Regions from separate parts of the Fictibacillus sp. b24 genome, predicted to be linked through region 1. Evidence: riboswitches for the same ligand, from Rfam matches in the RefSeq annotation. Region 1 holds a riboswitch; each other region holds the start of a gene.
The links. A riboswitch is a leader RNA that binds a small molecule or an ion and turns the genes downstream of it on or off. The one in region 1 is predicted to bind S-adenosylmethionine.

Region 1 (10,884 bases):
GTCCAGCTTGTGAAATCTCAGATGACACGGAATTGAACTTTTCGAAGTTCGCTTTAAATTTAGCAGCAAGTTCTTTTGCTTTCACATCATATTGATCTTGGTCTGCCCAAGTTTTCTTCGGTTGAAGAACTTGATCAGGTACACCAGGACAATGTGTTGGGATATGAAGGCCGAAGATAGGATCTACAACGGTTTCAACAGAAGCTAGCTCACCTTCTAATGCTGCCTGCACCATTGCACGTGTGTGTCCTAAGTTCATACGACTTCCAACACCGTACTCTCCACCAGACCAGCCAGTGTTAACGAGGTACACTTGCACATTGTGCTGATCAATTTTCTTTCCAAGCATTTCAGCGTAAACTGTTGCTGGTAATGGAAGGAAAGGTGCACCGAAGCAAGTAGAGAACGTTGCTTGTGGTGATGTTACACCTCTTTCAGTTCCAGCAAGTTTACTTGTGTAGCCAGACAAGAAATGGTACATCGCTTGTTCTTTAGTTAGTTTGCTGATTGGAGGCAATACTCCGAATGCATCAGCCGTTAAGAAGATGATCGTGTTCGGATGGCCTGCAACACTTGGTTGAATAATATTTGGAATCGCATCTACTGGATAAGCTGCTCGTGTATTTTCTGTTAATGTAGAGTCCTTGTAATCAGCTACTCTGGAATCTGGATCGATCATGACATTTTCTAGTACGCTTCCAAAACGAATCGCATTCCAAATTTGCGGCTCTTTTTCTTTAGATAGATCGATTGTTTTTGCGTAACATCCGCCCTCAATGTTGAAGACCCCTGTGTTAGCCCATCCGTGTTCATCATCACCGATCAAACGGCGGTTTGGATCTGCGGAAAGTGTAGTCTTTCCAGTTCCAGAAAGACCAAAGAAAAGTGCAACGTCCCCTTCATTTCCAACGTTTGCTGAACAATGCATAGAAAGAATCCCTTTTTCAGGAAGCATGAAATTCATAACTGAGAAAACGGATTTCTTAATCTCACCGGCATATTCTGTACCACCGATAAGTACGATGCGTTTCTCGAAGGATATGATGATAAATGTTTCGGAATTTGTTCCATCTTCAGCTGGATTTGCTTGGAATCCAGGTGCTGAAACTACCGTGAATTGTGATTCGTGTGCAGCCAGCTCATCTTGGTTCGGGCGTACGAACATTTGATGAGCAAACAAGTTATGCCAAGCGTACTCGTTAATAACTTGAATAGGAAGACGATACTCACGGTCTGCACCAGCAAACCCTTTGAATACGAATAATTCCTCTTTGCTGCCTAAGTATTGAAGTACTTTTTTGTATAATTTATCAAAGTTTTCAGGTGAAAATGGCTTATTTACTTTTCCCCAATCAATTGAATCTTTAACAGAAGCGTCTTCAACGATAAATTTATCCTCAGGGGAACGGCCTGTGTATTTCCCCGTAGTAGCTTGAAGTGCTCCTGTGGATGTCAGGATGCCCTCTTTGCGCTTAAGAGATTTTTCTACTAAAACCGGAACAGGTAAGTTCTGGTGAGTTGTTCCACGGGTCACAAGATCATTTAGGGTTGTCGTAAATTCCAAAGTATTCATATCAGACAGTACCATCCTTTATCCTAGAGTGATATATTCGAAAATTAGTATAACACATTAAATTAAATAATGTATACTATTTTATGAAAGCGCATCAAAAAAGTTCGTACTTCACAAAAAAAGATCATAATTCAACGAGTATTATCCATCATATTAAAAACGCTTTCAACAATAACATCTCAGCACTCAAAAGTTATTGATATTCCTAGTGTTTTCTATTGACATAGGTGTACCATTGCGCTATCATATTTCGAGAACGGCTACTCTTATTCTGAGTAGGTGGAGGGACAGGCCCTATGAAACCCAGCAACCGACATGAAAGTGGTGAATTACGATCCACTCGAAATGAAAAGGTGCTAACCTGCAAGGTGAAAATAACCTTGGACAATAAGAGGTTGAAGGCATTTGGATTTATAAACCTTTTCCCTCGTGAATGTATGTGAAACAGGGAAGGGCTTTTTTTATGCCTTTTTCAAGTAAAGAACATAAACTGTGCAAAATAGATAAGAATAAAGTACCGTATCATACTGAAAGCAGTTAAAGGGAGGATATTAACTTGTCCAAAAAAGTTAGTCGTCGTTTATTTACATCTGAATCCGTTACAGAAGGACATCCAGATAAGATCTGTGACCAAATCTCAGATGCGATTTTAGATGAAATTTTAGCCAATGATGCAAATGCTCGTGTAGCATGTGAAACATCTGTAACTACAGGTCTAGTACTTGTTGCAGGTGAGATCACAACTTCTACTTATGTAGATATCCCAAAAGTAGTTCGTGAGACAATTAAAGAAATCGGTTATGACCGTGCGAAATATGGTTTCGATTCTGAAACGTGTGCAGTACTAACTTCTATCGATGAGCAATCTGCTGATATCGCTATGGGTGTAGACCAAGCTCTAGAAGCTAGAGAAGGTTCAATGACAGATGCTGAGATCGAAGCAATCGGTGCAGGTGACCAAGGTCTAATGTTCGGATTTGCTTGTAACGAAACAGAAGAGCTTATGCCTCTTCCAATCTCACTAGCTCATAAATTATCTCGCCGTCTTACAGAAGTTCGTAAGTCTGAAGAAATTCCTTACTTGCGTCCAGATGGAAAAACTCAAGTAACAGTTGAATATGATGAGAACGATAAACCCGTTCGTATTGATACAATTGTAATTTCTACTCAGCATCACCCGGAAAACACGCTTGAAGAAATTCAAAGAGACGTGAAAGAAAAAGTAATCAAGCCAGTTGTTCCTGCTGAATTAATCGATGAAAACACAAAATACTTTATCAACCCAACAGGCCGTTTCGTAATCGGTGGACCTCAAGGTGACGCTGGTCTTACTGGCCGTAAGATCATTGTTGATACTTACGGTGGATATGCTCGTCACGGTGGCGGTGCATTCTCTGGTAAGGATGCTACAAAAGTTGACCGTTCTGCTGCATACGCTGCTCGTTATGTTGCGAAGAACATCGTTGCATCTGGTCTTGCTGACAAAGTTGAAGTTCAGCTTGCATATGCAATCGGTGTTGCTCAACCGGTATCAATCGCTGTAAACACATTCGAAACAGGTAAAGTATCTGAAGAAGTTCTTGTAGAACTAGTTCGCAACAACTTCGATCTACGTCCTGCTGGAATCATCAAGATGCTTGATCTTCGTCGTCCGATTTACAAGCAAACTGCTGCATATGGTCACTTTGGCCGTACAGATGTTGAACTTCCTTGGGAGAAAACAGATAAAGCAGAAGAGCTTAAAAAACAAGCTAATATTTAATGATATGATGAGACAGACTTCCTCTATAGGGAGTCTGTTTTTTTATGCTTTCATGCATGCAGAAGTGTCGAAATTTGAAGAAAGACTCATTATTTAGTATTTAGACTCAATAAAGTAAAATTAGACTCATTATTTAGTATTTAGACTCAATAAAGTAAAATTAGACTCAATTATTTGTAATTAGACTCAATAAACGATAAACAGACTCTATTACCGTCAAGTGAAGAGCACAAAAAAAAGGATTTACTCCCTCAAAATGAGTAATCCTTCGTTTTATAGGTTCTTTTTAAGCAATAATGGTTTTGCTTTTGTTTTGTCTGTAAGCAACTTCTTCATATTGCATGAACAGGTTTCCAAAAATGACTGACCAAGATTGAGTCAGCGCATAATTCCGTGCTTTTAATTTCATAGATTGTAAGAGCAGAGGGTCATCCAACATGGATACTGTGTTCTGTATGAAAGATTCTGCGTTTCCAGCTTCACAAATCCTTCCTGTAAGCCCATCTTGAACGATTTCTTTTACACCACCACGATTAGATACAATCGCAGGCAAACCAGATGCAGCTGCTTCTAAAACAACATTGCCGAATGTTTCTGTTGAAGAAGGAAATACAAAAAGGTCAGCTGCCGCATATACACCGGCAAGGTCTTCACCAGATAGATAGCCTGCACATGTTACATTAAGGTGTTCTTTTTCCCATTGATCAACAATGTGTCTGCTAGGACCGTCGCCAACAATAAGCCAGTGAACATTTTCTCTTAATGCAGGTGGCAGTTTATTGATCATTTCATGCAGAATCTCTAAATCTTTTTCCGGAGCCAGTCTTCCTACATACAAGAAGATATACTTCTCTGTGATCTTATATTTTTCTCGAACGAAAGTGTCATGCTTATGAGGTGTGAACATAGCACAGTCAACTCCTCTTGACCATATTTCTACGTTTTTAAAACTTTTGCTGTGCAGAATTTGTCGTGTTTCTTGACTTGGAACAAAGTTTTTTTCAAAGTGTCTATGAAACCATTGAAGGTACCGCCAAAGTAAGGGTGATAGAAATTCAAGATGGTAGTATGCAAGGTAACGGTCAAAATGGGTGTGATAAGAGGCGACCATGGGAATGTTCTCTTTCCTGCCGTAACGCATTCCAAATAGACCAATAGTAAAAGGAGTAGCTATATGAAGGAGGTCTGGATTAAATTTATTCAATTCACTATTCAACGCACGCAGTTGGGGAATGGCAAGCCTGCACTCAGGGTATAGAAAGAGTGGCAGGCTTTTCATTGCATAATATTGATCACATTCCATTTTAGGAAGCTCATCTAATGAGGGCATGATCACTTTATATTCAACATCATTCTTCTCCATGTAATCAGTAAGTCTTTTTAAAGTACGTGCAACACCATTAATTTGAGGGTAGAACGTATCTGAAAAGAGAGCGAGCTTCATTTTCTCATCTCCTTTTATAAGAAGTAAGGCAAGATAAAGCTATTTACTAAAAACAAAGAAAAGAAGCTGGAACTGATTCCTAAAATCATTCCTGCAAGAACATCAGAAGGATAGTGCAGACCTAAGTACATGCGAGAAATGGCTACTAAAAGTGCAGCGACTAATAAGAAAATACCCAGAAACGGATTTAGTAATATTAATGGTGTAACGATTGAAAAGATAGCTGTAGTGTGACCAGACGGAAATGAATGATCCTTTAGCGGGTTGTTGCCGATGTTCGTATCGGGAAGACTTAAATAAGGCCGCTTTCGAGGATACATTTTTTTAGAGATGGCAACAGGAATGTGGCTAATCATTAGTGAAAGCATACAAACGATTCCCCAAGATTTTAAATGCATAGGGAGAAATAACAGAAGCAAGATACTTGTAGATATGGTAGCTGTTGCACCACCAAGATGTGTCCATAAGTGAAAGAAATGGTCCATTGAATCCCTGTGCAGTCTTCCATTGATGAGCCGGAAAAATGTACACTCTTTTTCATAAAGCCAATCAATTACTTTTGTCATAAAGATATCCCCCTTGCCTCTCGTTTTGTTTGTTAATTTAATCATATAAGGCAATTGTAAGGAGAACATGAAGACAGTATGAATTTATTATAAAAAAACCATCCTGCATCGAGGATGGTTTAAAAAAATATTTTTCTGTCACGCTCTTCTTTTAATATTTCAACTGCCTCACGGAAACGCTGTGAGTGAATAATCTCCCTCTCTCTCAAGAAGCGAAGTGAGTCATTAAGGTCAGGGTCATCAGACATATTAATAATCCATTGATAGGTTGCGCGTGCTTTTTCTTCTGCTGCAATGTCTTCATATAAATCGGCTATGGGATCCCCTTTGGCAGCTATGTAGCTTGCGGTAAAAGGTACACCTGCTGCATTATGATAAAACAGTGCACTGTCGTGATTAACGTAGTGATCTGCAATCCCAGCAGCTTTTAATTGTTCAGGAGTAGCATCTTTTGTCAGTTTATAGATCATCGTGGCAATCATCTCGAGATGTGCAAACTCTTCAGTACCGATATCTGTTAGCAGCCCGATTACTTTATCAGGTATCGTATACCGCTGATTTAAATAGCGGAGTGCAGCTGCGAGCTCTCCGTCTGCACCACCATATTGTTCGATTAAGTATTTAGCAAGAGTCGGATTACATGAAGTTACTTTTACAGGATATTGCAATTTCTTTTCATATACCCACATTCAAGCGTACCTCCTATTTTTCTATATCTGCCATGGCCATGGTCCATCGCTCCAGTTCCAGGGCATACCAGAATAGCTGTTTCCGTATTGTTGAAGCGGACCGTATTTTGACTCGATCGCTCGTTTAATTTGTTTTCTCTGTTTAGCAAATTGATTGAATTGCTGAACCGCTGATTGATCTTGTGGATGTGTATCTAGGTACAGAGTAAGCTCAACAAGAACAAAATCAACAGCTTGAAGTTCCTCCATCCATTGATAGAACTCTTGAGGTAAAGTTGGCTGCACAGAAACTACCTCCTTCTTTCATATGGATTTTCGTAATAATCGTAAAAGGCTGGCCAAAGTGTACCCTTTTGCAAAGCCTCCTTAGGTGAATATTGGGGAAGGTTGTATGGCTGAAACCCCATATATAAATTAGGCGGAGTCGAGTAATACTTCTTCCCAATCGGAGGGCACGGGTCATACGGGCTATGGTATGGCACATATGATTTTTGATTTGAGCTTCTGTCCATGTGATACCTTCCTTTCATAAAGTTAACTTTTTATTATAGGTATTCATGCGGTAAAGGGGACAGTACGAATTAATCTCAAATTGTTTAATTCTGTGTTAAACTTATGGACAAAACATGAAGGTAGATGAGGTGAAAAATCACATGTATTCAGGCATACACCACGTATCCTTGTTAGTTACGAATTTAAAAGAATCTCTTTATTTTTACGAAGGAATTCTCGGTTTCAAACAAAACAAAAAACGCCCTTCATTCGATTTTCCAGGCGTCTGGTATGATATCGGGAACACGCAGCTTCACTTAATTGTTCATCCTAAAGGGAAGGCTAGAAGAGGTACCACTGAGATTGACAGCAGAGATGGTCACTTTGCGGTAAGAGTTACGGATATGGACAAGCTGTTAAAAATCTTAGATGTACATAATATTCCTTATGTAAATAAGCCGAATAATAAAACGGATTGGCACCAAGTCTTTGTAAGTGATCCTGACGGTAACTTGATTGAATTTAACGTTTAGACTGCATTGACTTATAATACTGACCTTTCTCATAATATTCACGTCGGATCCGATCCATATCCGCAATATCTTCTTCCGTTAATTCTCTAATGACTTTAGCTGGTCTTCCGAAAGCAAGGGTGTTAGGGGGGATCTTTTTTCCTGGCGGCACAAGGCTGCCTGCACCGATAAAGGCTCCTTTTCCTATATGAGCACCGTCTAAAACGAGGGAACCCATACCAATCAGTGCATTTTCTTCAACCGTACAGCTGTGCAATATGACACTATGTCCGACGGTTACCCCATCTTTTAAGTGAAGGGTCCGGTTTGGACTTTGATGAAGGACCGAGTTATCTTGAACGTTTACATAGTTTCCAATGATGGTCGGGGATACATCTCCGCGGATTGATGTATTAAACCATATGGAAGAGTATTCACCGATTTGAACATCGCCAGTTATGGTCACATAATCTGCAATGAAAGCCGTTTCTGAAATCTTAGGTTGTTTGTCACCGTAGGGATAAATCATCATATACACTCCTATTTACATTTTTTTATTACTTACAGTTTAGCAAATCATTAAGTTCTATGAATAGAAAAGAGGGTGGAGAAATTTGTGGACTTGGAAAACGGATAAGGATGCAATAGGGTCGATTGTTGTCGTTCATGGAGCAAATGAACATCATGGCAGATATGATTGGGTAATTAAACAATTGAATGAAGCCGGTTTTCATTGTGTATCTGGTGATCTTCCTGGTCAAGGAACAACAACTAGGAGAAGAGGTCACATCGATACGTTCAACGAATATATCCACACAATAGAAAGCTGGTTTATCGAAGCAGAGCAGCTGGGACTTCCCGTCTATATTTTAGGCCACAGCATGGGTGGATTAGCAGTGATTCGGACGCTGATGGAAAAAAGGCTTAACATAGAAGCAGTCATTTTATCATCTCCATGTTTAGGGCTAGTTCAGTACCCTTCCAGAGGTAAAGAAGCCGTTTCTTTACTTCTTAACAAATTGGCTCCAGGTATTAGACTAGCAACCAATTTACCGGAAGGAAGTGCTACACGAAACGAAGAAATTCGAATACGTGATAAAGAAGATAAACTGATCGTCAAAAAAGTTTCTGTCAGATGGTATCGGGAATTAATCTCTTCCATAAAATATGCTTTTGATCAACACAAGCGTTTTCCGAATGTACCATTGCTGCTATTGCAAGCTGGTGATGATTTAATCGTGGACAAAGAAATGGTAAGACAGTGGTTTAATGGCATTCATTTAGAAGAAAAATGGTATAAAGAATTTCCGTCTCTTTATCATGAAGTGCTGAACGAACCTGAGAGAGATAAAGTGTTCGATTATGTAAAAAGATTTTTATTGTTGCATAGTGAGGTCAATAAAGGAAAAAGGTAAAGAAAGATTAAGTAAAAGGAGCCATCTTATGAACAAAATTCCGGTTCACCCTTGGGGATTGATGTATTCCGTTTATACTCACATTTTTCCGGCTGTTGGTCAGTTGCTTAAGGATTGGCATGAAAAAGCTGAACACATTCCAAATCCAGAATTAAGAAAGCAAGCAGTGAGCAGTATCTCAGATAAAATGTTTCATTGTGAAGGAGGAGCGATCCTTACGCTTCTTGCAGGAAAGCATCGCCGAAAAGCCATTGAATTTGTGGTGGCTTACCAAACAATAAGTGATTATTTGGATAATCTTTGTGATCGAAGTACTTCACTCAATGAGAAAGATTTTAGAGCGCTGCATGAAAGTATGTTTCATGCACTTAGTCCAGGAACCATTCCTACAAACTATTATCGATACAGAGAAGAGCAAGATGATGGCGGTTATTTAAATGAGCTTGTAGCGACTTGCCAAAATGTACTATCAGACATGAAGGCTTATCCGAATATTGCGAGTGAACTGATTGGACTTGCCCAGATTTATTGTGACCTTCAAGTACATAAACATGTAGTCGTACAGGAAAGAGAGCCTCGTCTGATCAGTTGGTTTGGTGAATATCAATCTGTACTGCCTGATATTACATGGTACGAGTTTTCAGCGTGTGCGGGTTCTACGTTAGGTATTTTCTGTTTGGTCAGCTATGCTTTTCAAGGAAACTTTACAAAAGAGTCTGCGGCAGAAATAAAAAAAGGATATTTCCCGTGGCTTCAAGGACTTCATATTCTTTTGGATTACTTTATTGACCAAAATGAGGACAAGCTAGAGGGCGATTTGAATTTTTGTACGTATTATAAAAATGAGCAGCACATGCTAGAACGCATGGTTTATTTTGCAAAAAAGGCTGATAACAGCTGTTCAAATCTGCCAAATTCAAAATTTCACCGATTAATTCAAAGAGGATTGTTAGGGATCTACCTTGCCGACAAAAAAGTATCAGAATGCCCCGGCATTAAAAAAATGGCCGCTAAGCTGGTTAAAGTGGGGGGAGCCACAAGCTATTTCTTTTATGTGAACCGAAAAGTGTATCAGAAATTGAAGCCTTCCCTTTCATAAAAATACTTCTTTTATAAAGTGGTTGAAGTCAAGGGGCTTTGTGGTTTCCGCGGGGGTATCTGAAGGTAATAGTGAGTGCATATTTTGTCGAGGAGTGTAGCCTCGTGGATAAAAGGCAAAAACTTTTGGATTGGATGAGCTAAATGCCCCAACAGGTATATGTAACAGCCAGCAAAAAAGGCTGATTCAACTTTGGTTAGTTGAATTCAGCCTCTTTTTTCAATCGCGACTACAAATGGCGGGTCGTTTTTTTGATTAATAAATTCGTACTGTAATACATGTGTTTGTTTTTGATCCAGCTGTTTTACATAATTCATGACAAGTTCTTTTTCTTTTTTGCCCTCTTCATGTCCATGATAGATTACGAGTATGATTACGCCTTCAGGTTTCAATAAGTGCAGAAGCTGTTCAATAGCACCGATGGTAGATGATCCTGTAGTGGTAATCGATTTGTCACTTCCAGGCAGGTAGCCGAGGTTAAAGATAGCAGCTGATACTTTTGATTTAAGATCACTAGGAAGCTGATTCATCAACTCAGAATGTGAAGCGTGATAAAAGGTAACATTTTGATCTGCGTTATGATCAATAAGCCGCTGTTTTGAATTCTGTATCGCTTGCTGTTGGATATCGAAAGCAAAAACATGGCCGTTCTCACCAACTAGTTTTGATAAAAATAAAGTATCATTTCCGTTTCCGCATGTTGCATCTATAACCAAGTCCCCTGGTTTGCTGAACGAACGAAGAAGTGTTCTTGCAAACGGCAGTACACCCTCTAATTTCATTACGAGTTCACCTCAAACGTTTTATAAAATTTACCTTGAAAGCTGTTTCGTTGTTTTAGTTCACTTTCAATTGCGTTTAATACTTTCCATTTGTTCAAACTCCACATTGGACCTACTAAAAGATCAGAGGGGCCATCACCTGTTAATCGATGTATCATCATGTCAGGAGGAAGAATCTCCAGCTGATCACAGACCAGGTTCACGTACGTTTCAAAATCAAGAAATTCCAGCATTCCTTGCTCATATTGCTTTACCATAGGTGTTTTCTTTAGAAGATGAAGAAGGTGAATCTTAATTCCTTGAACATCGAGTTTAGCTACTTCACGGGCTGTTTCTATCATCATTTCTGGAGTCTCTAGCGGCAATCCATTAATGATATGAGAGCAAACGTTAATGTTATGTTTTCGAAGCTTCTCAACGCCTTCTACATACGTCGGATAGTCATGTGCCCTGTTAATAAGCATTGCTGTTCTTTCATGTACGGTCTGCAGTCCTAATTCAACCCAAAGATACGTACGTTTATTTAAGTCAGCAAGATATTCAATAACAT
Region 2 (10,884 bases), 1.1 Mb from region 1:
AGATTCTTATGACGAGCTTGAAAAGCTTACAGGACACGCTGAAAAAGTACTGCAGCTTCTTAACCTGCCGTACCGTGTACTCAGCATGTGTACAGCTGACCTAGGATTCACAGCTGCTAAAAAATACGATATCGAAGTATACCTGCCGAGCTACAGCGAGTACCGCGAGATTTCTTCTTGTTCTAACTTTGAAGATTTCCAAGCGCGCCGTGCTCAAATTCGTTTCCGCAGAGATGCAAAAGGGAAGCCGGAATTCGTTCACACACTTAACGGATCTGGGTTAGCAATCGGACGCACAGTCGCTGCAATCTTGGAAAACTACCAGCAAGAAGACGGCACGGTTGTGATTCCAGAAGTGCTTCGTCCTTACATGGGTAATAAGGAAGTAATTAAGTAAAATGAAGAGAGGGAAATCCCCTCTCTTTTTTTGAATTTTTTTCTCGAAAAGCGTTGACACTATATTCGTCCTCATGTTAATATAGTTCTTGTCAGTCACACGGAGGTATACCCAAGTCCGGCTGAAGGGATCGGTCTTGAAAACCGACAGGGGTTTAACGACCCGCGGGGGTTCGAATCCCTCTACCTCCTCCATATACATATTCAAACCACTTGATCTTACATCAGGTGGTTTTTTTGTTGTGTTTTTTGATGAAGGAGTGTCGACTTTTGCAGCAAGACTCAATTCTATAATTTTTGACTCAATAAGTTTTTATCAGATTTGATTTTAGTTTAAATGGCTGTTAAATAAAGAATTGATGCTTTTCAATCTTTTTTCATTCGCTTCTATGACAAGTTGGTTGAAGTGGAAGGTGAGAGACTCCTCGAAAATTGAACTTCAAATTTTCTTCGTGCGATGTGTCGCTGCCGTAGCCTTCCTTGTCCTGCGGGACAGGCGGGCAGTCCGAAAAGTGGAAGTGGCTCGTTCAGCCCCGACAAGCAAAAGGTGAAGGGGCTAGCAAGGCGCACTTTACCTTGTAGACCATTTAGCTTTTGACCTCGAGTGGCTTGCCACTGCAACTAGACAGGTGAGACACTTAAGAGTGAAACGTACGAATGTGGCTCACCGCCTGCCCTGCGGAAAGCGAAGCACCTGGAACATAGATCAACCACTTTCAAAAACATCAATGAATACGAAAACAGCCATTAAAAAAGCTTCCTTTACACAACTGCAATGTAAGCGCTAACACTTTAAAGTGATAAAATTTAGTATTGACAGAACTTTTAGACAGGGAGTATGATGACAACTATACTTAATTCAATATGAAATGCTTATTAAGAGAGACCGAGGGATCAGGCCCTATGACGTCCGGCAACCTCCATGATGGAACGGTGCCACTTCCTGCAGAATGATAGGTTCATTCTGGAAGATAAGTCGATGATTGCTTATTCGCCCTCTTCCATAGAATGAAGAGGGCTTTTTTATATGTTGAGGGGGAAGACAGATGATCGAGGTTAGAGAGGTAACCAAAATATATAAAGCAAAAGGAAAAGAAATCGTTGGCGTGAAGAATGTATCGCTATCAATAGACAAAGGGGAGATCTTTGGGATTGTCGGTTACAGCGGTGCCGGAAAAAGTTCACTTCTTCGCTGCCTGAATTTATTGGAAAAACCAACATCAGGGGACATACTCATCGACGGAGTATCGATAACCGCGTTAGGGAAAAAGGAGCTTCGGGAAGAGCGGCTTAAGATCGGCATGATCTTTCAGCACTTTTATCTGATCAGCGCAAAAACCGTTTTTGAAAATATCGCGTTTGCTTTAAAAGCGGCAGGAAAAACAAAAGATGAGATCAATCGCAAAACACAAGAGCTGTTGAAGATGGTCGGATTAGAAAATCAAAAAGATCAATATCCTTCTCAGTTGAGTGGCGGGCAGAAGCAGCGAGTCGGTATCGCGAGAGCTCTCGCCAATGACCCGAAGGTATTACTTTGTGATGAAGCTACATCTGCTCTTGATCCGAATACTACAAAGTCCATCCTTTCACTTTTAAAATCAATTAATAAAAAGTTAGGAATTACGATTGTACTCATCACACATGAGATGGAAGTCGTAAAGGAGATTTGCCACCGTATGGCTGTCATGCAGGATGGGGAGATCATTGAGTCAGGTGATGTTTATAACATTTTTGCAAATCCCGAAAAAGAATTAACGAAAACATTTATCAGTTCCGTTATACAGATGGATTTGCCAGAACCATTACTGAAGAATAGAAAAGGTACCGTGATAAAGATTCAATTTAAGGGAGCGATCGCAGAAGAAGCCGTTGTTTCTGAGCTTTTCCAAAACTTTAAAGTAAAAGGAAATATCCTTCACGGAAAGATTGAATATATCCAGGAAACGCCGCTCGGAATCTTTATTATGGAACTAATTGGTGATGAGACAGAGGTAAAACGAGCGATTACGTATATTGAAAGCCGTATAGAAAATCTTGAGGTGGTGAAGAACGTTGCTTGATTCAATATTTAACATTCTGCCAGATTTAAATAAGGCATTTTTTGAAACGTTGTATATGGTCGCCATATCACTAGGTGTTTCATTAATTGTGGGATTACCCCTTGGAATTATCCTGTTTGTTACTGACAAAGGTTTGTTGTTTGAGAACGTGTGGATCAAGCAGATAGCGGGTATACTTGTGAACTTGATCCGCTCTGTACCATTCATTATTTTATTAGTTGCTTTATTACCATTAACACAATTAATCACCGGAACAACGATTGGACCAACAGCAGCATCTGTCTCTTTATCAGTTGCAGCCATTCCGTTCTTTGCAAGGCTCGTAGAAACTTCTTTACGAGAAATCGATAAAGGAGTGATCGAAGCGGCAGTTGCAGTGGGTGCAACGCCATGGATGATCATTCGGGAAGTTCTCCTTCCAGAAGCGAAGCCAGGAATTGTTCAGGCGATAACGGTCACCGCAATCAGCTTACTTGGCTATTCAGCCATGGCCGGTATCGTCGGCGGCGGAGGGATCGGAGACTTCGCAATCCGCTTTGGTTACTATCGCTACGACAACACGATCATGCTCACAACTGTCGTTTTACTAATCGTCATCGTCCAGCTCATGCAAGTCATCGGAGACGGCGCAGCGAAGGCTGTGAATAAGAGATAATTTTTTTCACTAAAGGTAAGAGGCGATAAAGGCTTATCTTTAATCGGTTTTAACGATACACCATCGATAAGTTGGTTGAAGTGGAAGATGCGAGACTCCTACGGGACGAGCGGTCAGGTGGAGACTCCTAATGGCGCAAAGCGACAGGAGGCTCACCGTACGCCCCGTGGAAAGCGAGCATATGGAACGGAAACCAACAACATACAAGAGCATCTAGGATTTTCAAAAACAATTTTTAAAAGGGGATCAACATGAAAAAAATCATACTTACACTACTAACTGCACTGCTAGCTTTTGGTTTAGCTGGCTGCTCGTCATCATCAGATGCATCTAAAGACAAGGAAGTGACACTTGGAGCAACAGCGGGACCATATACAGACATGGTCAACAAAGCGATCAAGCCCTCCCTTGAGAAAAAAGGATATAAAGTTAAAGTGATCGAATTCAGTGATTACATTCAGCCGAACATGGCACTTTCTAAAGGAGATCTGGACGCTAACCTTTTTCAGCACAAAGTCTATATGGAGAATTTCGCTAAAGAAAAGAACTTAAAGCTTTCAGAAGTAATCATAGTTCCAACAGCACCGATGGGACTATATTCCGATAAGTTTAAATCTGTTGATGAGATTAAAGAAGGCAGTACGTTAGCCATTCCGAACGATCCTGTTAACTTAGCGCGTACCTTGATCATGCTTGAAGATGCAAAGCTGATTACGATCAAAGAAGGTATTAATCAACTGACTGCATCTGAAAAAGATGTTCAAGATAATCCAAAGAACTTAGTATTTAAACCATTAGAAGCAGCCCAGCTTCCACGTGCTGTACAAAGTGCGGATGTTGCAGCAGTTCCTGGTAACTTTGCTCTTGCTGCCAAAATGGACTTGCTTGATGCCATTCAATTAGAAAATATGCCAGATACGTACCGTAACCGTGTTGTTGTAAACACAAAAGACGTAGAATCAACCTTTGCAAAAGATATTAAAGAAGTGGTTGAATCCAAAGAGTTTGAAGAAGTAATTGATAAGGAGTTCAAAGGCTTCGGAAAACCCGAATGGATGAAGAAATAGATAAAACAAAACCCCGGACTCATAGAGTTGAGTTCCGGGGTTTTTATGTTTATATGCGAACTTCTCGTTTCGCTTCGATTTTTTGTGCAATCTTTTCTACGATATGATCAATCGATTCAGGATTTTCTCTTAGGTCGTAGTCGTTGATGTTTACGCGCAGCACAGGACAAGAATTGAAGGACGTAATCCACTTTTCATAGCGATCGTACATTTCTTCCCAATAAGAAACAGGTGTTTCTTGCTCCATCTTGCGGCCGCGTTTTTGAATACGAGCTAGAATATCATCAAGAGAACCTTCTAAATAGATCAAACAATCCGGCTGTGGAAAGTACGGTGTCATGACCATCGCTTCAAAAAGGTGAGTATATGTTTCATAATCCACTTCTGACATATTCCCTTTATCAAAGTGCATACGTGCAAAGATCCCTGTATCTTCATAAATGGAACGGTCTTGCACGAATCCTCCGCCATAATCGAACATTCTTTTTTGCTCTTTAAATCGCTCAGCTAAAAAGAAGATCTGCAGGTGAAAACTCCAGCGTTTAAAATCATGATAAAAGTTTTCTAAGTATGGGTTGTTATCGACTTTTTCCATGGATGTACGAAACTTTAATTTTTCAGCTAGTGCATTTGTAAAGGTCGATTTACCTGCTCCGACCATCCCTGCTACTGTAATGACAGCATCATTTGGAATGCCGTATTGAATTAGTTTGTTCATCGCGCAACTTCTCCTTTTTTCAAAGTTGCATCGATTAAGGAAAAGATTTTCTCTTTATCCGTTTCATACGCAACAAAATCTAATTCGTCTCCACTGAAGGTCAGCACCGGAATCTCAGGGTGCTCTTTCTTAAAGGCAGACATAAATGTATCATAATCAGCTGCAAGTTGTTCTAAATAAGCTGGCTCCATGTTTTGCTCAACAAATCGTCCGCGCTTACGAACACGGTCTAAAAGTGTATCTAGACTCGCATTTAAGTATATGATCATATTTGGTACAGGCATATCTTCTGTTAAGATATCAAAACACTGCATATATTTGTGAAGATGACCGTCTTTTAACGTACGACCAGCAAAAATACGGTTCTTGAAAATATGATAATCAGAAACGACAGGTATCTGCTTTGAAAGGTATTGACCATTAATCTCTTCAAGCTGTTTATACCTGTTGCAAAGAAAAAACATCTCGGTTTGAAAACTCCACTCATCAATGTTGTCGTAAAATTTTCCGAGAAAAGGATTTTCCTCTACAATTTCTTTTAATAATTGAAAGTTATAGTGCTCTGCAATGGCTTTTGCCAGTGATGTTTTCCCTACGCCAATCGGCCCTTCAACTGCGATAAAGGGGGTTGAACTCATCTTCCTTTTCCTCCCTTTCGAATAACAAACGAAAAATTACAGACAAAGAATATTGTAGCATACGTTTGGAAAAGGTGGATAGATTATCGGTTAAAAACTTCAATAAAACAGCTTAATACATTGTTTTTGGTTTATCATTCTCAGCCTGTTCTATGATTGCCTGAAGATCTAACTCACCACTTGCAGCGATATCGGCGTTTAACGTCTTTTCCATAAGCAGCAATGCTCTTTCGTTATCCTCTTCTATATTAGAGGCTGAGCAGTCAGACGGTACATGAAGAGTGAAGCCTCGCATATAAGCGTCATTAGCGGTAAAAAGGACACAGATGTTGCCTGCTACGCCGCATAGGATCAGCGTTTGTATACCCAGCTCATTTAATAAAGTTGATAAAGGTGTCGAAAAAAATCCAGAGTGCTTCGGTTTAATAACAAAATAATCGTCTTCGTCCGGCTGTAATGCTGTCACAAACTCCCCTCCAGCTTGTGCCGAACAGTATTCCACAAGTCTTTGCTTGTCTGACTGCCACTGTCCAAAATTGTCATTCACATAGATGATAGGTATGCCTGCTTCTTTTGACCGTTTCTTTAAATCAACAATCTTATCGGCTATCGGCTCAGAAGTTTTTAACAAAAGCGGCGCTTCAGGAAAATTAAAGTCATTAATCACGTCAATAATAAGCAAAGCGACAGGAATTTTCGTCTCACTATTCTGTTGATGTGCCAAAACATATCCCTCACTTTCTTTTAGTTTCTTTTCTAAGTAATTTTATATAAAGAATGTTGCTTTAATATTTTTCCCTCTTCACAGATAAGTTGGTTGTAGTGTAAGGTGTGAGACTCCTCGAAAATTAAACTCAAATTTTCTTCGTGCGATGTGTCGCTGCCGAAGCCTTCCTTGTCCTGCGGGACAGGCGGGCAGGTGAGACACTTAAAAGTGAAACGATCGAATGTGGCTCACCGCCTGCCCCGCGGAAAGCGAAGCACCTGAAACGGAGATCAACCACTTTCAAAATCAACATTGATTCCCAAAACAGCCTTTTATAAAAATCATTCCTTTCTTTATTATTAGCAAAACCTCTTGTATAATCTCTTACAACTAAAACTTTGGAGCGAATTTATGGAGATCTTAGAAAAAGACGAATATTATATGGAGCTTGCTTTAAAGGAAGCGGAAAAAGCAGCGGATATCGGAGAAGTTCCAATCGGCGCTATTCTAGTAAAAGATGATCATATATTGGCAAGAGCTCATAACCTGCGTGAAACGGAACAAAGAGCGATTGCGCATGCGGAGCTGTTAGCGATCGATCAAGCTTGCAAGGAAACGGATGCCTGGAGACTAGAAGGAACAACACTTTACGTAACACTTGAACCTTGTGCGATGTGCTCAGGAGCCATCGTTCTCTCAAGGGTAAGCCGAGTTGTTTATGGAGCGGCTGATCCTAAAGGAGGATGCGCAGGGACGTTGATGAACCTTTTGCAAGAACATCGCTTTAATCATCAATGTGAAGTGACCTCGGGTGTTAAAGAGGAGGAGTGCGGTCAGATTCTTTCAAGTTTTTTTAAAAACCTTCGTGACAGAAAAAGGAAGGAAAAGGAAGAGAGAAAGAAGGAGCTTTAGAGCTTGTACGGTTGATTTTTTTTTATAGGCATAGTATACTAATTCTTGCACATTCGATTGTGCATCTAACAATGTTATACACTTTGTCGCGCTAGATGGGGAGGTAGCGGTGCCCTGTACTCGCAATCCGCTGTAGCGAGGTTGAATTCCTCTCCTCGGCTAGTTCAACGTATGGTCTGACGGACGTAAGTGGTGTTGATGTCCGGGTCCTGCGCAACGGAGACCCATGAACCCTGTCAGGTCCGGAAGGAAGCAGCAGTAAGTGGACCACTTCGTGTGCCGTGGGGCAACCTGGACTGAGCTAACTGCGTTTGTACGCATAGGTTGACTATTCCAAAGAGAGGTGCGCGGCATTCTTATATATAAAACATCAACTCACCCTTGTCTCAGGGGTGAGTTTTTTGTAATGTTTCAGTATAATAAAGAAAGAATATAGTGTTAAAAGGGAGGCAAAGGGATGAGTTATCAAGCGCTCTACCGCGTATGGAGGCCACAGAGCTTTGAAGATATGGTCGGGCAAGAACATATAACGAAAACGATCCAAAATGCCCTGATGCAGGACAAGCTTTCCCATGCCTACCTGTTTTCAGGCCCACGAGGAACGGGAAAAACAAGTGCGGCAAAAATTATAGCTAAAGCAGTTAACTGTGAGCGTGCCCCGATATCGGAGCCATGTAATGAATGTGATGCTTGCCGAGGGATAACGAACGGAACGATTTCTGATGTTCTGGAGATCGATGCTGCCTCTAATACAGGGGTAGATGACATTCGTGATATCCGGGACAAAGTAAAGTTTGCTCCGTCATCTGTCACGTACAAAGTCTACATCATCGATGAAGTACATATGCTTTCAACTGGAGCATTTAACGCTTTATTAAAAACGCTGGAAGAACCGCCGAGCCACGTTATTTTCATTCTGGCAACCACTGAGCCGCACAAGATTCCAGCAACGATCGTATCACGCTGTCAGCGATTTGATTTCAAACGCATTTCCTCACAGTCCATTATCGGACGCATGAGACAAATCGTAGATGCTAACGGCACAGAAGTTGAAGAAGAAGCGCTGCAATTACTTGCCCGGGCTGCAGAAGGCGGCATGCGTGATGCGTTAAGTTTGCTCGATCAAGCGATTTCTTACAGCGATGATGTGGTTAGGGTGGAAGATGTTTTATCTGTAACAGGTTCAGCTTCACAAAAACACCTGTCTGACATGGCTGAAGCATTTTTAGAAAAAGATGTATCAAAAGCGCTGACGCTATCAACAGAACTTTTGCAAGAAGGAAAAGATCCAGTTCGTTTCTTAGGAGACCTTATTTACTATTACCGTGATATGCTCCTTTATAAAACAGCTCCACAACTAGAAGAGCTGTTAGAGCGGGTTTCTACAGATGAATCATTTGCGCAATTGGCGGAAGCTACAGCTACTGAAAACATCTATACTATCATTGGGCAGTTAAACGCCGCACAACAAGAGATGAAATGGACGAACCATCCTAAAATCTTTTTAGAAACGACGTTTATCAAGATTTGTTATCAAAAACAAGAAGGCGCATCACCTGAGTCGGGTAATACCTCTGTTGAACCTCTCATGCAAAGAATCGATCAGCTCGAGCAAGAGTTGAAGAAAATGAAAGAAAGCGGATGGGTCTCGAACGGGTCATCAGCTCCAGCAGAAACAGAAGCACCGAGAGAAAAAAGAGTGATCCGTGGCCAAGGTGGAGCATCGCATACACAAGTCAAAGAAATGCTTAAGAAAGCGAAGAAGCCAAACCTTGTTCAGCTAAAAGGCATGTGGGGAGAAATTCTTGATAAGATTCGTTCTGAAAAAGTAAGTGCTTATGCTCTTCTATCGGGTGCTGAGCCCGTAGCGTGTTCAGATCAAATCTTCCTGCTCGCTTTTCAGCATGAAATTCACCGTCAGATGGCATCTCAAGAGAACAACAGAAGCTATGTTGAAAGCGCAGTTTATAGTACAATAGGAAAGAACCTGTCCATGCTATCCATACTGGATCCTGAATGGCAGAAATTAAAAGCTGATTTCATTAAAGAACAACAGCAAGGCCAGCCATCTTCTGAAGAGAAAGAAAAAACAGAAGACCCTCTCATATCAGAGGCGATCAAATTGGTTGGCGATGATTTAATTGAGATAAAAGAAGAAGAGAACGAATAAGGAGGAATTGTAAGATGATGAAAGGCAATATGAACAATATGATGAAACAAATGCAAAAAATGCAGCGTGATATGGCAAAGGCGCAAGAGGAACTAAAGGATAAAGTAATTGAAGGAACAGCGGGCGGCGGAATGGTAACTGTAAAAGCTAACGGCCACAAAGAAATCGTGGATATCGTAATTAAAGAGGAAGTTGTAGACCCGGATGATATTGATATGCTTCAAGACCTTGTGTTAGCGGCTACGAACGACGCACTTAAAAAAGTAGACGAAATGGTTTCACAGGACATGGGCAAATTCACTAAAGGGCTAAACATTCCTGGATTATTCTAGGGATCTCCCATGCATTATCCTGAGCCGATTTCAAAACTGATTGAAAGCTTTATGAAATTGCCGGGCATCGGACCGAAAACGGCGGTTCGCCTGGCATTTTTCGTATTGGAAATGAAAGAAGATGACGTGCTGGACTTTGGCCGTGCACTCGTGAACGCGAAACGTCAGCTCATCTATTGTTCCAACTGCTTTCATATTACTGACCGTGATCCTTGCATGATCTGCGACGATTCGAGCAGAGACCGCACAACGATCTGTGTGGTTCATGATTCCAAGGATGTTATTGCGATGGAAAAAATGAAAGAGTACCGCGGTCTCTACCACGTTCTTCAAGGTGCGATCTCTCCTATGGATGGAGTGGGGCCAGAGGATATTAAAGTTGCTGAACTTTTAAAACGGCTAACAGACGAAGGTATTCAAGAAATTATTATGGCAACGGATCCGAATATTGAAGGAGAAGCTACTGCCATGTACATCGCAAGACTTATAAAACCAACGGGTATTAAGATTACTCGTATTGCTCACGGCCTGCCTGTAGGCGGAGACCTGGAATATGCAGATGAAGTAACGCTTTCTAAAGCGCTTGAAGGAAGAAGAGAAATTTAACAAAGGGGTTGCTTGCATGTTTTTTTCCCGTAAAGGGCGCTTGAAGCGATCCGGAGACCAACAGCTGCTTCAAAGTCTTGATGAACTTAAAGTAAACTGGATGCATCAAAAAGAAATGGTCGAACGCAGTGTCGAGCCATCGGAAGAAGTTATCTTCAAACTTCAATTAGCAGAATCTAAATACTTCTTCTTATTAAAAGAAGCGAAAAAAAGAAACGTAACGACCAGCAGGTTAAAATAACTGCTGGTCTTTTTCTTGGACAACTCCCATACAATATCTAATAAATAATATGGATATTGTATAGGAGGTATCATGGATGGAGCCAATCACTGTAATCGCGATACTCGGAACAATCATCTTTGTTCTATTGCTTGTAGGTGCTCCAATGCGGCCAATTCGCTGGATCGGCTTCGGAGTTACACGTTTTTGTATTGGCGCACTATTGTTGTTCTTACTTAATGCGATCGGAAATTCGTATGACATTCATATTCCAATCAATGCGTTTACTGCACTGATTTCTGGAATAGCCGGACTACCTGGGATAGCATCTTTGGTAGCTATTGAATTCTTTATTTTAAACTAAGTCTTTTATAAGTAATCATTATCAGAGTTTAGAGAGCGAT
Region 3 (10,884 bases), 690 kb from region 1:
TGATGTTATTTTTCTTTATTGCTTAAGCTTCTTTGATAAACTGCAATACGTGTATAATCTTCTTCTAGTTTTCTAGATAAACTAATAAAGATCGGTAATAATTCTCTATACTCTTTTACGGCTTCTGCATTAGGTGTGTGTTTAAAAGTACTGCCAATCATTTCAGAAGCGGCTTCAAATGACTCTATTTTTCCTGTAGCATATAACCCTAAAATACATGCTCCTAAACAGGAACTCTCAAAAACTTCGGGTACAGTCACTTCTGTATCAAATATGTCTGACATCATTTGACGCCAAATCTCCGAACGTGCGAACCCGCCAGTTGCTTGGATACGGGTTACAGGCTCATCCATGCATTCTACTAATGCTAAGAACACAGTGTATAAATTGTAGATCACACCTTCTAAGGCAGCTCGTATCATATGTTCTTTTTTATGAGAAAGGGTTAGTCCGAAAAATGAACCTCGTACATCTGAATTCCATAATGGAGCACGTTCTCCAGCAAGGTAAGGATGGAATAGCAATCCATCAGCACCAGGTCTCACGCGTTCAGCAATCTTGGTTAGAATTTCGTAAGGATCGATTCCTAATCGTTTTGCTGTTTCTAATTCCGATGCTGCAAATTCATCTCTAATCCACCGTAGGACAACGCCCCCATTGTTAACAGGCCCGCCGATTACCCAATGGTTTTCGGTTAGAGCATAGCAAAAGATTCTGCCTTTTTCGTCTGTCTGCGGCTGGTCAATAATAGTTCGAATGGCACCGCTTGTACCAATCGTGACAGCAATTTCACCTTTGCCAATCGCATTGACTCCAAGGTTAGATAATACACCATCACTGGCTCCAATAATAAATGGTGTCTCTGGATTTATACCAATCTGTTTCGCTAAATCTAAATGACAATTTGTGAAAACAGCAGTTGTAGGGACTAAGTTAGAGAGTTGATCACGTGTGATACCTGCGATTTTTAAGGCCTCTTCATCCCAATCCAACTTTTTTAAGTTCATTAAACCCATCGCCGAAGCTAAAGAATGATCAACAACATATTCATTAAACAACTTTTTGAAAATGTACTCTTTAATTCCTATATATTTTTTAGCATTGGCAGCAATTTCAGGTTGTTCATTTACAATCCATGAGATTTTGCTTAATGGACTCATCGGATGAATCGGTGTACCCGTTACTTTGTATATTTCATGACCATTCAGTTCTTCTTTTATCTTCCTAGCCCAAGCTTCACTTCGATTATCTGCCCATGTAATGCAAGGTGTTAATGGCTGATCGTTATGATCCATCGCAATAACGCTATGCATGGCACTGCTAAATGAGATAAACAAAATCTCTTCAGGTGAACATTTTGACTGATTTACAACATTTGTAAGGGTTTGCAAAACTGTTTGGAAAATTTGTTCTGGATCTTGAACAGCTGTTGAAATATCAGGAGTATGAAGCGGGTAACCGATATTTTCTTGTGCAATCACCTCACCATTTTCACTAAACATAACAGCCTTCGTACTTGTGGTACCGATGTCGACTCCTACCATATAGCTTTTTCTTTGCTGTGTACCGTCGATATCTAACATTTGTTTACTCCTTTTCTTGCTCCCTTGCTCTTGATAGCATTTGTTGTGACATCCATAGATCATCTACTTTTCCTTGTACATCATCAAAGTTTTGATGCAGTGATTGAATCATGACGTCTCTGTTTTTTGAAGAGATGGCATCGATATAAAGTTCATGGTTTTTCATGATACGGGAAAGATCATCGTACTTTTCATTAAAATGCATGCGCATTGATAATAAAATGAAACTTTCCATTACTGGTTTTGTGTTATTCCAGATCATCGTAATGTAGGAATGATCGATAGCGCGAATGATTGTTTCATGAAATAAGACATCCTGAAAGGCGAACTCATCCGCGTCTTTGTATTTCATAGCAATTTGCATCATTTCTAAAATCTTGTTGAGCTCTGTCACTAATTCCGTAGTGTCCTTTTTAACAAGACGTTCAAAAACAAATGTCTCGATCATCAATCGTACATCGTATATTTCTTCAACTTCTTTTTCTGTTATTCCAGTGACAACTGCACCCATGCGTTCTAATCGAATAAGATTTTCGCTTGCAAGAACCTTTAACGCTTCACGAATAGGTGAGCGGCTTACATTATATTCAGCAGCTAATTTATTTTCAGAGAGTATGGTACCGCTTTCAATCAGCCCGGAAATGATTCGCATTCTTAGCTCGCATGTTACACGCTCACCAGTTGAGGCTTTAGATAACCATTTTGCAGGATAAAGAGAATCCTTTGATTCGTTCAATAAAATAACCTCCTTTAATAGAACGAGTATACTTGTATACAAGTATTATAGTACATGCTTATGAAAATGCAAGCGCTTTATTTTTAAGTGTTATGAATCAAAATGTGGATGCTAGTTCGCTTTAGGTGAAGATGATGATTGTAAACGTGGGAAAAGAAGTACTACGGTTGTAAAGGAAGGATTCTCGGTGGTATGGATTTTAGAGTTTCAGGTGGTCACGCTGGATCTACCGGTGAAAATGATTACTTTACAGGTGGTCACGGAGAATGTACAGGTGGAATCGACTACTTCACAGGTGGTCACAGCACTTTTATCGGCGAACGTGTAATAGATAGGAGAACACGTACCGTAAAATCCGTTGACCGATGAATGGTAAAAAGTAGTTTTATAATAATAGTTAAAGAAGTATACCTACTATTCTTAATTAAAACAGCTCAGAGCAAAGATGCTCTGAGCTGTTCTAACATTACAATCCACTCGGGGAAAGAGCGATCGCTTTCAGTGCGTGATCAAGATCATAGATAAGGTCATCCACTGTCTCTATACCGATTGAAAGACGAATTAACTCGGGTGAAACACCTGATTTTCTTTGTTCTTCTTCTGATAATTGCTGGTGTGTTGTACTCGCAGGATGGATAATCAGCGATTTAGAATCTCCAACATTTGCAAGGTGAGAGAAGATGCTGACATTTTCAATTAATTTTTTACCTTCCTCAACACCGCCTTTAACACCAAACGTAAGAATTGCACCCGCTCCTTTTGGCAAGTATTTTTGAGCGAGTTCATAATAAGGACTGCTCGGTAAGCCCGCATAATTGACCCAGTCAACGGATGGATGGTTTTCTAAGAACTTTGCTACTTTTAATGTATTTTCTACGTGTCTTTCAATACGAAGAGCTAGCGTTTCTAGCCCTTGGATGAATAAGAACGAGTTGAACGGTGCTATGGAAGATCCTAAGTCACGCAGCAGCTGCACGCGAGCTTTTAAAATATACGCAAGCGGACCGAATGCTTCCGTGTACACGATTCCTTTATAGCTTGGATCTGGCTCTGTCAGACCTGGAAACTTACCGTTGCTCCAGTCAAATTTTCCAGAGTCTATGATTACACCACCGACTGATGTTCCGTGACCGCCAATAAATTTCGTTGCGGAGTGAACAACGATATCTGCTCCATGTTCGATCGGACGGCATAGGTAAGGAGTAGCCAGTGTGTTATCTACAATAAGTGGAACTCCCGCATCATGTGCAATGTCAGCAATTGCTTGAATATCGGCTACATCAATTTTGGGATTTCCGATCGTCTCAATGTAGACTGCTTTTGTTTTTTCCGTAATCGCATCTTTAAGCGATTGAAGATTATCGATCTCAGCAAAATTTGTTTGGATACCGAGTTTTGGAAGCGTTACAGAGAAAAGATTATACGTCCCGCCATAAAGGGAAGTGGATGCAACAATCTCATCACCGGAACCTGCGATATTGAAGATGGCATTTGTGATGGCAGCCTGACCAGACGCAAGGGCAAGTGCACCAACACCACCTTCAAGTTTAGCGATTGTTTGCTCAAATGCATCTTGCGTCGGATTCATCAAACGCGTGTAGATGTTCCCGAACTCTTTTAATGCAAATAAGTTAGCCGCATGTTCTGTAGAGTTGAACTGATAGGATGTGGTTTGATAGATCGGAACGGCTCGAGCACCTGTCGTTGGATCTACTTTTTGTCCTTCATGCAGTGAAATGGTTTCAAATCCATACTGTCTTGCTTCGCTTTTAGTTTGGTCGCTCATTTTCAAATCTCTCCTCAGCATTTTAAATTTTTTAGCATTCAATTTAAATTCAGTTTCAACTTATCCAACAAAAAAGACCTCTTCCAAAAGAAGAGGTCCCGATGATTTCACACGATCGAAGTCTCATCTTTCAGAACGTTAATTGTTCTGCTGAAATTAGCACCATGCGTGTACGCTGGTTGCCGGGCTTCATAGGGTCAGTCCCTCCGCCTCTCTGGATAAGAAGATTTGAATATTGAATTAAGATTTATAATACATAGCTCATAATCAATAGTCAACAGAATTTTTTAAAAATTTCGGATTTTTATTTTCAGGATTGCTTTTTACAGCATAGATAATCCCAACAGCCCAAAAGGCAGCAAGAACAAAGTAGATTGAGAACATAGTATCGGAAGACAGTCCAACTGTAAGAAGGAGTGTTCGAATATTGGTGATGATGATTAATCCTCCCACTAGAACGCCTAAGATATGTGAAGGGATCAAGCGGACAAGCCAAGCTGCAATTGGAGCTGCAATTACTCCGCCAGCCATTAGGGCTCCTACCCAAAGCCATTCGACTTGTTCCCAGCCTAGCGAAATAAAGAAACCGATGGAAGCAGACACTGCTACAGCGAACTCACTCGTATCGACAGAACCAATCACTTTTCTTGTTTTCATATCCTGCTTTGCCATAAGGACTGGAGTTGTGACAGGACCCCATCCGCCACCGCCTGTAGCATCTAAAAATCCTGCTAACAAACCAAGCGGCAGAAGTTGTTTTTTTGTAAAAGGCTTACTCGCGGCTGCTCGTTTTTCACCAAGCTTAAAAAGAAAACGATACAGAATATAGACACCCAGCAAAATAAGAAAGATTGAAATATAGGGCTTTACTACATCTCCAGGAAGGCTGCTTAAAAAACATGCTCCTATAAAAGCACCGATAGAACCAGGCAGGATTAAACGAAGTACAACCTGGCGATCAACATTTCCAAACTTAATGTGAGAAATTCCTGATGCTGCCGTTGTAACGACTTCTGCTAGATGGACAGATGCCGAGGCAGCCGCAGGGGCAATCCCTGCTACTAATAACAAAGATGTTGAAGTTACTCCATATGCCATTCCAAGTGAACCATCAATCAACTGTGCAGCAAGTCCGATTAAAGCTAATACGATTAACTTTTTCATACTTTTCCTCCTCAAAATAAAAAGGCCCTTAACAAGTGATGTTAAGAGCCTTCGGTTTTCCGATCAGCGATGCGGATGAAATTTTAGTTATTACTATATGTTCCAAAAAGACAAAATGTCAACTGTTTGTTTAAATATTTTGTAAAAAAAGAAAAATTAAAAAATAGGTCTTGATATCCCCTTCAGATGTGATATGATTTTTAAAAATTAAACTCTTATCAAGAGTGGTGAAGGGATCTGGCCCGATGAAACCCGGCAACCTGCGATCGTAAGGTGCTAACTCCAGCAGAATGTTTTTACATTTTGGAAGATAAGGTAATACGTTTACCTCCACTATCTTTCCGAAATGGGAAGGTTTTTTTGTTTTTGTAAGAGATATTTGATTTAAAAAGGGAGGCAGTGGAGTGGCGAACGAAAATAGTGCAAACGATTTTCTTCCTCAGCTGCAAAAAATGCTGAGCAATATCAAATTTGGATCCATTACTTTGATCGTGCAAGATGGAAAAGTAATTCAGCTTGAAAAAAACGAGAAGGTAAGAATTAAATAATGCGCTGACTAGAAAACTAGAGGCGGTTTTAACGAATGGGCACAGCCCTAAAAACGTTAAAGCCGCTTTTTTGATGGCAAAAAGGAGGTAAGGCATTGCTAACATACGAGACATGGGAGGACAAAACTCAAGATTTTGATAGTGAAAACTCTACAAAAGGCGCACTAAATGTTTTGAAGTGGGCTTATGAAACATACAACGAGGAGCTGGTTTATGCTTGCAGTTTTGGTATAGAAGGAAGCGTCCTAGTTGATCTTGTTCATCAAGTGAAGCCAGATGCACAAATCGTGTTTCTAGATACGCACCTTCATTTTCAAGAAACGTATGAAGTCATCGAGGCAGCTAAGAAAAGATACCCTTCACTTCGCATCAAACTGAAGTCCCCAGCTCTCTCACTAGAAGAACAAGCAAACAAACATGGTGATGAGCTATGGAAAGTTAATCCGAATCACTGCTGCGCGATTAGAAAAGTAATTCCTTTAGAAGAGGAGCTAAACGGAGTGACTGCCTGGCTCTCTGGACTGCGCCGTGAACAGTCTCCTACCCGGCAAAACACGCAATTCATTAACCGGGATGTACGATTTAAAAGTATTAAGATTTGCCCGCTCATTCATTGGACTTGGAAAGACATTTGGCGTTACGCACACAAAAATGATTTGCCGTATAACAAACTTCACGATAACGGCTATCCGAGTATAGGATGCGAGCCATGTACACAGACAGCAAAAACCGCAGATGACCTTCGTTCTGGACGATGGTCAGGGACTGAGAAGCTAGAATGCGGACTTCATCAAAGCCAATAAAAAGATGATCTGGAGGAGAGAACGTATGAGTACAATACTGCCCCACGGGGGAAAACTGATTAATCGTTATCAGCCTGACACATCATATCACCACATACAAAAAGAAATCACTCTCGATGCGACAGCACTTAGTGATCTTGAATTAATAGCTATAGGAGCATATAGTCCGTTAACAGGATTTTTAAATCAAGAAGACTATCAATCTGTTGTTCATGATATCAGGCTAAGTGATGGTACGGTTTGGAGTCTTCCGATCACGTTACCCGTTAATCGTGAAACAGCTGAAGGACTCAGCACAGGTGAAGAAGTTCGATTAACGTACGAAGGAGATACTTACGGTGTCCTGCTGGTTGGAGATATCTATTCTCCCATTAAGCAAATAGAAGCAGAGAAAGTCTACAAAACTACGGATTACGATCACCCTGGTGTAAAGAAATTGCTGGATCGTCCTTCTGTGTATATAGGCGGAGACATCACGCTTGTTAAACGTCCTGAGAAGAAAGAATGTAAAGCCTATCATCTCGATCCTAGTGATACGAGAAAGACTTTTAGGGATTTGGGTTGGAAAACCGTTGTTGGTTTTCAAACGAGAAATCCCGTTCACCGTGCACATGAATATATCCAAAAAACAGCGCTTGAAACAGTGGATGGTCTCTTCTTAAACCCGCTCGTGGGTGAAACAAAGTCTGATGATATACCAGCCGATGTTCGAATGGAAAGCTACCATGTTCTTTTGAAAAACTATTATCCGAGTGATCGTGTCTTCCTAGCTGTGTTTCCAGCCGCCATGCGCTATGCAGGTCCTCGTGAAGCGATTTTCCACGCTCTCGTTAGAAAAAATTATGGCTGCACACATTTTATAGTTGGCCGTGATCATGCAGGAGTAGGTAATTATTACGGGACATACGAAGCACAAGAAATCTTTTCACAGTTTACAGAGGATGAGATTGGAATACAAACACTTTTCTTTGAACACAGCTTTTTCTGCAAAAAATGTGAAGCAATGGCCTCTTCCAAAACGTGTCCTCACTCAAGTGAAGATCATGTGATTCTATCTGGAACAAAGGTACGAGAGCTGCTTCGTAATGGTGAACTGCCGCCTAGCACTTTTAGCCGTAAAGAAGTAGTAGAAGTCTTAATAAAAGGGCTAAGAGAACAGGAAGAAAAAGAGCGAAAAGGAGATTCAAATGAACAAACCACACAATATCATCTGGCATGATAGCTCGATTACAAAAGAAGATAGAAGAAAACAAAATAATCATTCCAGTTTTGTTCTTTGGTTTACTGGACTCTCTGGTTCTGGAAAGTCAACCATTGCTAATGCACTTGCAAAAGAACTGTACGATCGTGACATCCGTAACTATGTACTCGATGGAGACAACATACGTAATGGTTTAAACCGTGATCTATCCTTTTCCGATGAGGACAGAACGGAAAACATTCGCAGAATCTCTGAAGTTTCCAAGCTGTTTGTAGATAATGGAACCGTTGTGCTGACAGCATTTATCTCGCCATTCATACAAGATCGAGAGAAGGCAAAGGAAATTGTTTCAGAAGAAGAGTTTGTTGAAATCTTTATTGCTTGTCCAATTGAAGAATGTGAGAAAAGGGATCCAAAGGGATTATACAGCAAAGCGCGAAAAGGTGAAATCCGTGACTTTACTGGAATTGATTCACCTTACGAAGAACCGATATCACCTGCTCTTACCATTCATACAAACGAACAAGGTGTTATTGAGAGTGTTGAAATCATCTTAAACTATTTAAAAAACAGGAAGTTGATTTAACTAACGATAAAGGAGATCGAAAACGATGGCATATGAAAAAGCGTGGGCAGATAATCCGAAAATCAATAAAACAGAACAAAAAAAGCTCGTAAAAGATGGCTTGAAAATATTTGAAGATATTCCTCATTACGCACAAAATGGCTTTTCTTCTATTCCGAAAGAAGAATGGGATAGTTTCAAGTGGGCTGGCCTTTATCTGCAGCGTCCTAAAGAAGACGGATACTTTATGATGAGGGTTAATGTTCCCTCAGGAATTTTAAACTATGAACAAGTTAAAGCTCTTGCCCATATTTGCAAAGATTATGGCAGGTCTGTCTTTGATATAACGACGCGACAAGCTATCCAGTTTCATTGGCTGACGATTGAACAGATTCCTGACATTTTTAATCGGTTGGAAGCGGTTGGGTTATCGAGCGCTGGAGCATGTGGAGACATTACGCGAAACATTATGGGAAATCCAATTGCAGGCATCGATCCATATGAACTATTCGATACAACAGAGATCGTAAAAGAAGTATACGAGTTCTTTCAGCATAATGAAGATTTCTCTAACTTGCCGAGAAAATACAAAATGTCCATTAGTTCAAATGTGAACAATAGTGCTCATGCTGAAATTAACTGTGTGGCATTTACGCCCGCTTATAAAGAGGTTAAAGATAAAGAGATTCCAGGATTTCATATAAAAATCGGCGGCGGTCTATCATCTAGACCATTCTTAGCACAGCCGCTTGATGTGTTTATTGAACCGCATCAAGTAAAAGAGGTTTCTATCGCGATTACTACGATTTTCCGTGACTACGGATATCGGGAAAAGCGTCACCTTGCGCGCCTTAAATTTTTGATGGCGGATTGGGGACCGGAAAAATTTAAAGAAAAACTATTAGAATACACTGGACCCCTTCACTCTAAAGGAAAAGATGCGCTTAAAAAGTGGAACGGAGGCTACTTCTATGGTGTTCATCCACAAAAGCAAGAAGGGTTAAGTTATATCGGTTTTAACGTACCTGTTGGACGACTTCATGCTGATGAAGTATTAGAGCTTGCTGAAATTGCAAAGAAATACGGAAACGGTGAAATTCGAACGGTAAATTCTCAAAACTTGATTATTCCCAACGTTAAACACGAAAACGTCGAGTTGCTTTTACAAGAGGGTATTTTCAAACGCATCACCACACAGCCCTTATCTTTTATTGGGCATTCCGTTTCTTGTACTGGAATCGAGTATTGCAATTTAGCGCTCGTTGAAACGAAAGAGCGGATGCGCCGAATCGCAGAAGTTCTCGATCAAAGAATAGCCTTGGACGTTCCCGTTAGAATTCATATGGTAGGCTGCCCTAACTCATGCGGTCAGCGTCAGATCGCAGATATTGGCCTACAAGGCGTACTGTTAAAAACAAAAGAGAAAAAGATGGTTCAAGCCTTTGAGATTTATGTTGGAGGCACACTTGATGATGGAGGAAAGTTTAACGAAAAGCTAAAAGGAAAGTTTCATGCGGATTTGCTTGATGAAGTGTTGCTGCGCTTTCTTAAAACTTTTAAAGCTGCGAAACTTCCATCAGAAACCTTTTTTGAATATATAGACCGAGTTGGTATACAACAGCTTCAAAGTAATATTGACCAGATTGCTGAAGAATTAGAAGAAAAAGTCTCATAAAATGGGGGTCTCGCCATGTATCTTTACAGATTTGAAGTGATTTCAAAATCAACGATTATTCCTGTTGTGATAGCCGCTTCTACAGATGAACAGGCTTTTCAATTAGTTGACATAGAACTTGAGAAATATTTTTTGAAACAGCCTGATGTTGACGAGATCTCTCTTTATGAAAAGAAAAGAATTCGTACGGGCAACGGGTTCGTGCTTTATGAACGTGAAACGATATTAAATCCTTAAGGAGTGATGATGATGGGAAAAGTATATCTTGTCGGAGCTGGACCGGGTGATCCGGGATTGATAACTGTAAAAGGTCTTCGTTGTATAGAAGAAGCAGACGTTATTTTATATGATCGCTTAGTAAACAAAGAACTGCTCTCTTATGCAAAACCGGATTGCGATTTAATATATTGTGGTAAACTGCCAAACTACCATTTTATGAAACAAGAAACGATTAATAGCTTTTTAGTCAAACATGCTTTGAAAGGAAAAGTAGTTACGCGGCTAAAAGGCGGAGACCCATTTGTGTTTGGTAGAGGGGGAGAAGAAGCAGAAACGCTTGCAAAAAGTCGTATTCCGTTTGAGGTGATTCCTGGAATAACATCAGGCATTGCAGCACCAGCTTATGCAGGTATTCCTGTTACACATCGAAACATCGCTTCAAGCTTTGCGATCGTTACAGGTCATCGTAAAAAAGGTGAAGAAGATGAACTGAAATGGGAGAGTCTAGCGAACGGTATTGATACATTAGCGATCTATATGGGAGTGGGCAGCCTAGGTTATATTTGCAAGCAGTTGACGAAACACGGAAAAAGCAAAGAAACAC

Region 2: another riboswitch for S-adenosylmethionine. It lies ahead of QUF49_RS00480 (methionine ABC transporter ATP-binding protein); the one in region 1 lies ahead of metK (methionine adenosyltransferase).
Region 3: another riboswitch for S-adenosylmethionine. It lies ahead of QUF49_RS09410 (DUF2292 domain-containing protein); the one in region 1 lies ahead of metK (methionine adenosyltransferase).

Annotation. Positions count from the first base shown of each region.
Region 1 is NZ_JAUCES010000005.1:1,118,766-1,129,649, forward strand. It holds gene pckA (phosphoenolpyruvate carboxykinase (ATP)) at 1-1,573, opposite strand, end outside; SAM riboswitch class I at 1,837-1,967, shown strand; gene metK (methionine adenosyltransferase) at 2,130-3,335, shown strand; gene QUF49_RS05665 (glycosyltransferase family 4 protein) at 3,622-4,779, opposite strand; gene QUF49_RS05670 (phosphatase PAP2 family protein) at 4,794-5,345, opposite strand; gene cotJC (spore coat protein CotJC) at 5,465-6,034, opposite strand; gene QUF49_RS05680 (spore coat protein CotJB) at 6,056-6,283, opposite strand; gene QUF49_RS05685 (spore coat associated protein CotJA) at 6,325-6,546, opposite strand; gene QUF49_RS05690 (VOC family protein) at 6,676-7,059, shown strand; gene QUF49_RS05695 (gamma carbonic anhydrase family protein) at 7,049-7,567, opposite strand; gene QUF49_RS05700 (alpha/beta hydrolase) at 7,653-8,453, shown strand; gene QUF49_RS05705 (tetraprenyl-beta-curcumene synthase family protein) at 8,482-9,552, shown strand; gene QUF49_RS05710 (class I SAM-dependent methyltransferase) at 9,759-10,334, opposite strand; gene QUF49_RS05715 (TIGR01212 family radical SAM protein) at 10,334-10,884, opposite strand, start outside.
Region 2 is NZ_JAUCES010000005.1:63,711-74,594, reverse strand. It holds gene serS (serine--tRNA ligase) at 1-397, shown strand, start outside; tRNA gene QUF49_RS00495 (tRNA-Ser) at 499-591, shown strand; gene QUF49_RS00490 (hypothetical protein) at 810-947, shown strand; gene QUF49_RS00485 (hypothetical protein) at 1,026-1,184, shown strand; SAM riboswitch class I at 1,267-1,374, shown strand; gene QUF49_RS00480 (methionine ABC transporter ATP-binding protein) at 1,443-2,456, shown strand; gene QUF49_RS00475 (methionine ABC transporter permease) at 2,449-3,111, shown strand; gene QUF49_RS00470 (hypothetical protein) at 3,199-3,366, shown strand; gene QUF49_RS00465 (MetQ/NlpA family ABC transporter substrate-binding protein) at 3,363-4,178, shown strand; gene QUF49_RS00460 (deoxynucleoside kinase) at 4,228-4,896, opposite strand; gene QUF49_RS00455 (deoxynucleoside kinase) at 4,893-5,534, opposite strand; gene QUF49_RS00450 (cysteine hydrolase family protein) at 5,647-6,258, opposite strand; gene tadA (tRNA adenosine(34) deaminase TadA) at 6,652-7,152, shown strand; RNA gene ffs (signal recognition particle sRNA large type) at 7,239-7,503, shown strand; gene dnaX (DNA polymerase III subunit gamma/tau) at 7,610-9,322, shown strand; gene QUF49_RS00430 (YbaB/EbfC family nucleoid-associated protein) at 9,337-9,654, shown strand; gene recR (recombination mediator RecR) at 9,664-10,260, shown strand; gene QUF49_RS00420 (YaaL family protein) at 10,277-10,501, shown strand; gene QUF49_RS00415 (pro-sigmaK processing inhibitor BofA family protein) at 10,578-10,844, shown strand.
Region 3 is NZ_JAUCES010000005.1:1,809,000-1,819,883, forward strand. It holds gene gntK (gluconokinase) at 6-1,544, opposite strand; gene QUF49_RS09390 (GntR family transcriptional regulator) at 1,588-2,319, opposite strand; gene QUF49_RS09395 (hypothetical protein) at 2,512-2,688, shown strand; gene QUF49_RS09400 (homocysteine synthase) at 2,786-4,105, opposite strand; SAM riboswitch class I at 4,226-4,330, opposite strand; gene QUF49_RS09405 (sulfite exporter TauE/SafE family protein) at 4,373-5,269, opposite strand; SAM riboswitch class I at 5,482-5,586, shown strand; gene QUF49_RS09410 (DUF2292 domain-containing protein) at 5,713-5,817, shown strand; gene QUF49_RS09415 (phosphoadenylyl-sulfate reductase) at 5,913-6,620, shown strand; gene sat (sulfate adenylyltransferase) at 6,646-7,839, shown strand; gene cysC (adenylyl-sulfate kinase) at 7,808-8,407, shown strand; gene QUF49_RS09430 (nitrite/sulfite reductase) at 8,433-10,061, shown strand; gene QUF49_RS09435 (DUF3906 family protein) at 10,077-10,298, shown strand; gene cobA (uroporphyrinogen-III C-methyltransferase) at 10,311-10,884, shown strand, end outside.